DNA from 3 places in the Bradyrhizobium sp. 45 genome. Region 1 is predicted to be linked to each of the others. Evidence: predicted binding sites of a transcription regulator. Region 1 holds the regulator's gene; each other region holds the start of a gene.

Region 1 (3,274 bases):
ACGGCCGGCGATGGCGATTCAATCCTGACCTCCGACCTCGTAGCCGGAGGGCGGCTCTGTCAGCCGATCGGCAGGTGCGTGACGGTCGGCTGCCTGTCGGCGGTGATCTGCGCCTTGTGCTCGCGCTCGGTGACCGACTGAGTCACCGGCAGTTGCAGCACCGTCGCGCGCTGGCCTTCGACGAGCTGCGTCACCAGCACGTATTTGCCGTCGGGGAATTCGATCGCATCATGATGGCGGTCGGGAACGTGCGGATCGATCTTGCCGAACTTGCCGACGCGGGAATTGATGGTGCGCGTCCAGATCCAGCGATTGTCGTAGCGGACGTCGTCGGCGAAGGCGAGCTCCGTCCCCGGCAGCAGGCAGACGGCGACGGACGGATCGGCTGCAGAGGCGAAGCCGCGCGTCGAGGTGCCGCGGAAGCTTGTCGTGACGATCGTCTCGCCGACTTCGGCGGGGCGCGACGCGACGGCATGTAGGCTGTAGTCACACATCGGGTGCTCCTCATGCTGGGATAGCAACCCGCGTCTCTTATCGAGGCGCAGGCCTCTATCAGAGTGGAAGCACGAACGCTGTGCTTGGTTGTGGGCAAATCTGCGGCTGGCTTCCGCAAGCCGCGATCACATTATCTTTCCCGAATTCAATAGGAACAAAGCTCGCCGCGATGCATTCGGGAGGCGCGTACGCGAACATTGCCAACTTGGCTGCAACGGCCGAACTTGACCGCTGGTCGCTGTTTCCTCGAACAACCGAGCCGCGAAGCGGTGCTGCTTGAAGCGGTGCTGCTTCGTCGGCGTGGCGAGGAGCCAGCGTTGGAGGAGGGGCCGGATAGTCTGTGCAGAACCAGAAAGGCTATCCAGCCGGAGCGGACGATGATCCGCTCCAATCTCTGACCGGCGATGCCGATCGGAAGCGCGCGAGGCGCCAAGCACCTCCGGCATGAAGTGCTTCCGATATGAAGTACTGCCGATAGAAAGACTCCCGGTATCAGTACTTCCGGTAAAGCCCGATCAGCTTGCCCTGAATCTTCACCCGGTTGGGCGGCAGGATGCGGACCTCATAGGCCGCGTTGGCGGGCTCGAGCGCGATCGAGGCGCCGCGACGGCGGAAGCGCTTCAGCGTCGCTTCCTCGTCGTCGATCAGCGCCACCACGATGTCGCCGGTATCGGCGCTCTCGTTGCGCTGGATCAGGGCCATGTCGCCGTCGAGAATGCCGGCTTCGACCATCGAGTCGCCGCGCACTTCCAGCGCGTAATGCTCGCCCGAGCCGAGCATGTCAGGCGGTACGCTGATAGTATGGCTGCGGGTCTGCAACGCCTCGATCGGCGTGCCGGCCGCGATGCGGCCCATCACCGGCACCGCGACGGGACGTTCGCCCTCGTCAGCGGGCAGGCTCGCGCTCGCACGCACCTTGCCGAGATTGCCCTCGATGACGCTCGGCGTGAAGCCGCGGCGGCTGCCAGCGGCTGCCTGGAGCTCCGGCAGCTTGATGACTTCAATCGCACGGGCGCGGTTGGGCAGGCGTCGGATGAAGCCACGCTCCTCGAGCGCCGTGATCAGGCGATGGATGCCCGACTTCGAGCGCAGATCGAGCGCATCCTTCATCTCGTCGAAGGAGGGCGGCACGCCGCTTTCCTTCAGACGTTCACTGATGAACCGCAGAAGCTCGTATTGTTTGCGCGTTAACATCTCGACCAAAGTCCCCCGGTTGATGTCGTCCGATTCCGAGACGCTGAATTCGGCCATAAGCCGCTGCATGCTCGAAACAAATCATGAACAGACACTATATGTTCGATACATGTTCCGCAACTGCTTAATTTACCGTGAACAGAGCAAAGTGCGCGGAACGCGCGTTGCGGGGGCGCTCAGACGGGGAGCCGCAACACTTCGCAAGCCGTGCCGGCTTCGGCCTTCGGCGCGAATGGTGCGCGGACGAGAAGTACCTGTGCTGCAGCGAGATTCGCAAGCAGCGAAGAGTCCTGATGATTGACGGGAACAACGACGCGTGTGCCATCGTCACGCTCCTCAAGATGCGCGCGCAGATAGTCCTCGCGCTGGTCGTTGGCGCCGACGTCGCGGCCGAGCACGGCGCGTTCATGGCGATGGTGAATCACTGAACGGCCCGACAGGGCGCGAATCAGCGGCACCATGAACAGGAAAGCGCACACGTAGGACGATACGGGATTGCCCGGCAGGCCGATCACACCCATTGCGCCGAGTCGCCCGTGCATCATCGGCTTGCCTGGCCGCATCGCGATCTTCCAGAACGCCATCGCGATGCCTTCGTCCCGCAGTGCCTGCTGGACCAGATCGTGGTCGCCGACCGATGCGCCGCCGGTCGTGATCAGGACGTCGGCGCCGCTCTCGCGGGCGCGGCGGATGCCGGCGGTGGTGGCCTCGAGCGTGTCGGCGGCAATACCGAGGTCGATGGTCTCGGCGCCCTCGCTGCGGGCGAGCGCGTGCAGGGCGTAGCCGTTGGAATAGACGATCTGGCCGTGGCCGGGCGTGGTGCCCGGCATCACCAGCTCGTCGCCGGTGGCGAGAATCGCGACCTTCGGACGCCTGACAACGGCAAGGTGCGGATGATTCATCCCGGCGGCGAGCGCGAGGTCTCGCTCGGTCAGACGGCTTCCCTTGCGCAGGAGCACGTCGCCCTCGCGGAAATCGACGCCGGCGGGGCGGATGTGCCGGCCGGCGATCGCGGCTTCCTTGATCGTGATGCGCTTGCCGGCGGCGACCGTGTCCTCCTGGATCACGACGGCGTCCGCGCCAAAGGGAACGACGCCGCCGGTGAAGATCCGCACGGCCTCGCCGGCTCCGACCGTCCCCTCGAACGGTCGGCCCGCTGCGACTTCGCCGATGACGGTGAGCTCCGAATCGATCGTCGCGGCGTCGGCCGCGCGCACCGCGTAGCCGTCCATCGCCGACATCGCTTGCGGCGGCTGCGTGCGCCGCGCCACGACGTCACGCGCGAGCACGCGATGGTAGGCCTCGTCGAGGGAAATCATTTCTTCCGGCAGCGGCTCTGCACCCGCCAGCACCGCGGCAAGCGCGTCAGAAACCGGCATCAAGGCCACGGCGAAAACTCCTGCTCGGCACGTTCGGGCGAATGTTCCGCACGTCTTCTAGCCGAGCGCAGGCGCAGAGGCAAAAGCGGCTGAGCAGGCACAGTCATCCCGCCCCTTCACATTGTTCCGGAAGGCAGGATCAAGCGCGTCGCGGCATGATCCGAAGGAGGTCACAGATCGGCAGGAGAGTGGTCATGGAAGCGACG
Region 2 (3,274 bases), on a different contig from region 1:
GCTTGGCTCGCTAGGGAAGGATGACCAAATCGACCGCCTTCGGCCCCTTGCCCTTCTTGTCCGGTTCGACTTCGAAAGTAATACGCTGTCCTTCGGCAAGGTCCTTCAGTCCGGCCCGCTCCACAGCAGTAATATGTACGAAGACGTCGCGGCCCCCGTCGTCCGGTTTGATGAATCCGTAGCCGCGCTCACCGTTGAAAAACTTGACCGTTCCCGTCATGGCCATCGGGAAACTCCCCCTCATTGCTCCTCCGTCGTGACGCAGACGCGCGTCACGACATGACCGGGCCTTACGAAGCCCGGGAGCTGGCCATCCTTCGGCAGACCATTCGGTCCGACTGGATCTTTCTTAGGCCTTCACTCCGCCGCAACCATTCGCGGAAGCGGAACGTAAAGCCAGTCACTGCAACAGCATAATACGGTTCTCTGCAGATTGACTACCGCTCCTGCATATTTTTCCCAAGAATGCCGGAGTGTTACGGTCTCGGCACCTCTAACCGGAATCTGGCAGCGCCACCCTGGCCGAGCGGCATTTCCAGCTCCGGCAGGATCGTCTTGAGTTCGCCGTGCAGCGTGTAAGGAGGATTGACGATCAAGAGCCCGCTGGAGGTGAGGGCTGCGCCGTCGGCTTGCGGCGCCACGCTGAATTCGAGGCGCAGGCATTTTCCCGGCGGTTTTGCTGCGGCTGCGAGCCGCGCCACTGATTGCACCAGCGTGTCGGTGGCGCGTCGGCTCTTGGCGGGATACCAGATTACATAGATACCGGTCGGCCATTTCGCGAAAGCCGCCGAGAAGGCCTCTGCGAGCTTTTCGAACTCGTCCTTTGCCTCGAAGGGCGGGTCGATCAGAACGAGCCCACGCCGTTCCTTCGGCGGCACGAAAGCCGGCAGCGCCATCCAGCCGTCGAGGTCGACCACGCGGGCCTGTTCGTCGCGGCGCAGTACGCCGATCAGCGCCTTGCGCGCCTTCGGCTCGAGCTCGCAGAGCAAGAGGCGGTCCTGCGGCCTCAGCAGGCCGCGTGCGATCAGCGGCGAGCCCGGATAGGCCTTGAGCTCGCCCTTCGGATTGAAGGCGCGGACGATGTCGAGATAGGGCTTGGTCAGCGCCATGGCGTCGTTCGACAACCGCGCCTGCATCAGCCGCGCAATGCCCGTCAGCCACTCGCCGCCCCGGCGCGCTTCGTCGCTTTCGAGATCGTAGAGGCCAGCGCCGGCATGGGTGTCGATGACGCGGAACGCACCCGGCTTGTCCTGGAGATAGGTGATGATGCGCGTCAGCACGATGTGCTTGATGACATCGGCGAAGTTGCCGGCATGGAAGGCGTGGCGGTAATTCATGCAAGAGCACTACGCCACGTGACGGCCCGAGCAAAGAGGCACGACGCCTGGGCTAGCCACCCCGGATCGGCGGCATCGTCACCTGGTCGCGGCGGCAGGCGCGGCCGTCGATCTCCTCGCAGGCGCGGAATTGCAGGTCCTTGCTGAGGCAGATGCGGACTTCCGATAGCCGCGTCCGGTTGCAGGTGATCGAGACGGCGGCATTGCTGAGGCCCGGATTGGCCTTGATGAAGGCTTCCTCCACCTCCGCCGGCGCCACGGTCTTGGCCTGCGATAGATCGAGATATTCGGCTGGAATCTTGATCGCGGCGCGCGCCTTGCGGATCGTCTCGAAATAGCTGCGGTCAGCGAGCCCCGAGCAGGTGCCGTGCTTGTCCCACTCATTGAAGATCAGCCCCGGCGCCGGCATCAGATCGAGCATGGAGGAGACGATGCTGCGGTTCAGCCGCGGCGAGGGCCGCTGGCAATATTCCGGAAATCCGCTCTCATATTGCGGCCACAAACCATGCACCACGAAAGCGTAGGGCCGTCCGCTGCACTGGGTCTGCGAGCGGCCGCCGCGCTCCGCCGCCTCCTCGCAGAAAGAGGGCGACCAAGACAGTGACAGCACATAAAAATCGAATTCGCCGGGCGTGTTCTGCCGCTTGTCCTGGGCCTTTGCGCCATCGGCCAGCGCAGCCAGCCCGGCCGCAAGCGTCAGCGAGATCATCAGGCGGGAGAACGAATGCAATCTGGAATGAAACATGGCGACGCCCCTCAACTAGACTGTGCAGACAAGCCTAGCAGGCGATAAGAACATTTCAAGAACAAAATGCGGGTGACCGTCGTTCGGCCGCCTGATCGGTCCGGATCAGAACGTTTCAATTACTGTTTGGCGGCGCGGCAGGCCGGGTTGTAGGCCCAGTTGCGGTCGAGCCCGACCACGCACCATTCGACGCCTTGGCCGTAGCCGGCGAAGCCGCCATCCTCCACGATCGAGAAATGCACCTTGCGCATCTTGCCGTCCGTGAGCATGGCCTCGCCGGTGCAATAGCGGCGCGGGATGTTGTCGGATGCCCAAGGCCGGAACGCGGTCTCGTGAACTGCGGCGAAGCCGGTGATCTTCAACGAAGAATTCCAGAACGCGCTTTCTTTCTCCCAGAACTGGGTCGCGATCGTCGGCAGCGCCCTGTCGCACTCGGAGACGTTGCCGTCATAGCGCGGCCCGCTCAGCCAGAAATTCAGCTCCAGCGGATTGGCGGCCCTGGCCTCGCCGAGCGACAGCGCCCCGAACAGGAGGCCGAGCACGGCGGCAAAGCGGAGCGATTTCAGGAAGGTCGAGGCGCGCATGGATGATCCAGACAGCATGATCTGCAAGGGTCGGACGGTGCCGTGAAGGCCGGGGGAGGTCAAGTGCAGCGCGGCAACACTTGCCGACGAGTTGACCGCAATGCTGCGTTGGACCGGCCATCCGTTCTTTCCACCGCCGCGCCGACACCGTAAACTGCCGCCAACCAATCGGAGTGACGGGAATGCGAATCATTGCGGCCGCGGGCCTACTTGCCTTGGGTATGATGGCGAGCCAGTCGGCGCATGCCGATCTGCTTCCGGTGCCTCCGTTCAAGGGCAACGACACCGGCGGCATCATCGCCTATTCGATGGCAACCCAGGTCGATGCGCGGCAGGTCGCGGTCGATCACTGCGCGCGCTATGGCAAAGTCGCCAAATTCCTGGCGGTGCAGGCCTATGAGGGCGGCTACATCTCGTTCTCCTGCCGCTGGGTGCCCTATGGCGCCGCCGACCAGCCGATCCGCACGCTCTACTGAGGCGCTTTCGCACGCCGCTACCTCTCAGCCGGGAACTTCCCACATGACGCGCAAACTCGCTTTGCTCGGCTCCGCCCTTTGCCTCGTGTTGTCGGCAGGCAGCGCTCGCGCTGACGACCTGCCGGTGCGTAA
Region 3 (3,274 bases), on a different contig from region 1:
CGCAGGCAGTGATCGGCGATCCACAGCAGCGTGTTGGCATCCGGCGGGAAGTAGATGCGGACGATGTCGGCCTTCTTGTTGGCGACGAGATCGACGAAACCGGGATCCTGATGGCTGAAGCCGTTGTGGTCCTGACGCCAGACATGCGAGGTGAGCAGATAGTTGAGCGAGGCGATCGGTCGCCGCCACGGCAGATGCCGGGTCACCTTCAGCCATTTGGCGTGCTGGTTGAACATGGAATCCACGATGTGGATGAACGCCTCGTAGCAGGAGAAGAAGCCGTGTCGGCCCGTGAGCAGGTAACCCTCTAACCAGCCCTGGCAGAGATGCTCGCTCAGGACTTCCATCACGCGTCCGTCCTGGGCGAGATGCACGTCGTAAGGTTTTGTCGGCTCCATCCAGACGCGTTCGGTGGCCTCGAACACCGCATCGAGCCGGTTCGACGCAGTCTCGTCCGGGCCCATGATGCGGAAGTTGCGGGCCTCGGTGTTGAGGCGGATGACGTCGCGCAGGAATTTCCCGAGCTCGCGGGTTGCCTCCGCCACGACGCCGCCCGGCTGCGCTACTTCGACGGCGAAACTGCGGAAGTCCGGCAGCTTCAGCTCCTTCTTCAGAAGGCCGCCATTGGCGTGCGGATTGGCGCCCATGCGGCGATTGCCTTCGGGCGCGAGCGCCTGGAGCTCGGCAATGAGCGCGCCGTTCGCGTCGAACAGCTTTTCCGGCTCGTAGCTGCGCATCCAGTCTTCGAGAATCTTCAGATGCGCCGGGTTCTCGCGACAGTTCGCGACGGGCACCTGATGCGCCCGCCAAAAGCCCTCCACCTTCTTGCCGTCGACTTCCTTGGGGCCGGTCCAGCCCTTCGGGCTGCGCAGCACGATCATCGGCCAGCGCGGACGTTCGACGCTCTTGCGGCCGTCGCGGGCGTGCTGCTGGATCGACCGGATGCTGACGAGCGCGACGTCGAGCGCGTCTGCCATGGCCCGGTGCATCAATTTGGGATCGTCGCCCTCGACGAACAGCGGCTCGTGGCCGAGCCCGCGGAAGAGATCGCGGATCTCGTCGTCGCGCATCCGGCCGAGCACGGTCGGATTGGCAATCTTGTAACCGTTGAGATGCAGGATCGGCAGCACCGCGCCGTCATGCGCAGGATTGAGGAATTTGTTGGAGTGCCAGGACGCGGCGAGCGGGGCGGTCTCGGCCTCGCCGTCACCGACGACACAGGCGACGATCAGGTCGGGATTGTCGAAGGCCGCGCCATAGGCATGCACCAGCGCGTAACCGAGCTCACCGCCTTCGTGGATCGAGCCCGGCGTTTCCGGCGCCGCGTGACTCGGGATGCCGCCGGGGAAGGAGAATTGCCTGAACAGCTTGCGCAACCCCTCGGTATCGCGCGCGATATCGGGATAGAGCTCGCTGTAGCTGCCTTCGAGATAGGTGTTGGCGACCATGCCGGGGCCGCCGTGCCCGGGACCGCAGACATAGATCACGTTCAGGTCCAGCGCGCGGATGATGCGGTTGAGATGGGCATAAATGAAGTTCAAACCGGGCGTCGTGCCCCAATGGCCGAGCAAACGCGGCTTGATGTGCTCGGGCCGTAAGGGCTCGCGCAGCAGCGGATTGTCGAGGAGATAGATTTGCCCAACGGAGAGATAGTTCGCGGCGCGCCAATAGCGGTCGAGCAGATCGAGGTTGCTGCTCGCTGCGGCCAATTGTTGTTGATTTGTCATGTTCTTGCCGACCTTCACCCAACGATCGTCATCAACCATGTTCCGCGACGATCGATCCCTCCCGTGATCAAACGGAATCGTGGTCACGCTGGTGTTGCGTGAAGTCAAAAACCCCCGCCCGAAATTTGGGCAGCTCGACTGTGCATGGGGTTGTTTTCACGTTTTTTGTTTGTGTTCTTGATTTGTTCCTTTGGCATGCTATCTTGGCTTCATGAGTCCAGCATCCTCTCATGCTCTCAAGCACCCGCCGGTCACGGCGCCCTCCGAGCCGGCGGGTGCGCCTTCTGACTTCCCTGAGCTGGCGGTCGCCATCGACCGCCAGCGCAGGCGAGGCCGGGGCGCGCAGTCCAACGCCAGCGGCCGGTTTGAGGCCGAGGCGCGCGTCGCATTCGACGATGGCTGGCAGAGCCTTGAAGAACTGCCCCCGTTCAAGACCACGGTCGGGATCGACACCTCGCGCAAGGTGATCACCCGCAACGAATCTCCCGACATCGGCTTCGATCGTTCGATCAATCCCTACCGCGGTTGCGAGCACGGCTGCGTCTATTGCTTCGCGCGGCCGACGCATGCCTATCTCGGCCTGTCGCCGGGGCTCGACTTTGAGTCGAAGCTGTTCGTGAAGCCCGAGGCGCCGGCGTTGCTCGAGAAGGAGCTTGCGGCGCCGGGCTACGAGCCGCGGATGATCGCGATCGGCACCAACACCGATCCCTATCAGCCGATCGAGCGCGAGCGCAAAATCATGCGCGGCATTCTGGAGGTGCTGGAGCGCGCCGGCCATCCCGTCGGGATCGTCACCAAGTCGGCGCTGGTCGTGCGCGACATCGACATTCTCGCGCGAATGGCCAAACGCAACCTCGCCAAGGTCGGGATCTCCGTGACCTCGCTCGATCCGAAACTAGCGCGCACCATGGAGCCGCGGGCGTCCACGCCGCCGAAGCGGCTGGAGGCACTGAAGCAGCTTTCCGAGGCTGGCATTCCGACCACCGTCATGGTCGCGCCCGTGATCCCCGCGCTGAACGATTCCGAGATCGAGCGCATCCTGGATGCCGCCGCCCATGCCGGCGTCAAGGAGGCCTCCTACGTGTTGCTGCGGTTGCCGCTCGAGGTGCGCGATCTCTTTCGGGAATGGCTGATGGCGAACTATCCGGACCGGTATCGCCACGTCTTCACGCTGATCCGCGACATGCGCGGCGGCCGTGACTACGATGCGAAATGGGGCGAGCGCATGAAGGGCACCGGCCCGATGGCCTGGACCATCGGCCGCCGCTTCGAGATCGCTTGCGACAGGCTCGGGCTGAACAAACGGCGCGCCAAGCTGACGACGGATCATTTTGCCAAGCCGAAGCGGAACGGCGATCAGCTCAGCCTGTTCTGAGGGACGAAGTGAGAGAGGCGTCTATGAGTAAGGAACCGCCAGCTCCTATCCCGCGGCTGACCGTCATCACGCTGGGCGTGAACGACATCCGCGCCAGCATTGCCTTTTACGACGCGCTCGGTTTCTCGCGCCGGCTCAAGGTAACCGGCGAGACCGTTGCGTTCTATGACAC

The links. Region 1 encodes LexA, which represses DNA repair genes until DNA is damaged. Its sites were predicted from a motif close to TGTTCNNNNTGTGTTCNG; they were not measured.
Region 2: the regulator LexA is predicted to act here: its motif matches at 2,129-2,146, upstream of IVB42_RS23720 (ribonuclease T2).
Region 3: the regulator LexA is predicted to act here: its motif matches at 1,900-1,917, upstream of IVB42_RS36805 (PA0069 family radical SAM protein).

The regions. Positions count from the first base shown of each region.
Region 1 is NZ_JADPIX010000100.1:137,890-141,163, reverse strand. It holds gene IVB42_RS15610 (hypothetical protein) at 60-494, opposite strand; gene lexA (transcriptional repressor LexA) at 988-1,689, opposite strand; gene glp (gephyrin-like molybdotransferase Glp) at 1,866-3,077, opposite strand.
Region 2 is NZ_JADPIX010000122.1:705,491-708,764, forward strand. It holds gene IVB42_RS23710 (cold-shock protein) at 11-226, opposite strand; gene rlmJ (23S rRNA (adenine(2030)-N(6))-methyltransferase RlmJ) at 477-1,337, opposite strand; gene IVB42_RS23720 (ribonuclease T2) at 1,390-2,082, opposite strand; gene IVB42_RS23725 (hypothetical protein) at 2,202-2,666, opposite strand; gene IVB42_RS23730 (hypothetical protein) at 2,849-3,142, shown strand; gene IVB42_RS23735 (DUF3617 family protein) at 3,186-3,274, shown strand, end outside.
Region 3 is NZ_JADPIX010000151.1:64,452-67,725, reverse strand. It holds gene IVB42_RS36810 (phosphoketolase family protein) at 1-1,727, opposite strand, end outside; gene IVB42_RS36805 (PA0069 family radical SAM protein) at 1,939-3,102, shown strand; gene IVB42_RS36800 (VOC family protein) at 3,126-3,274, shown strand, end outside.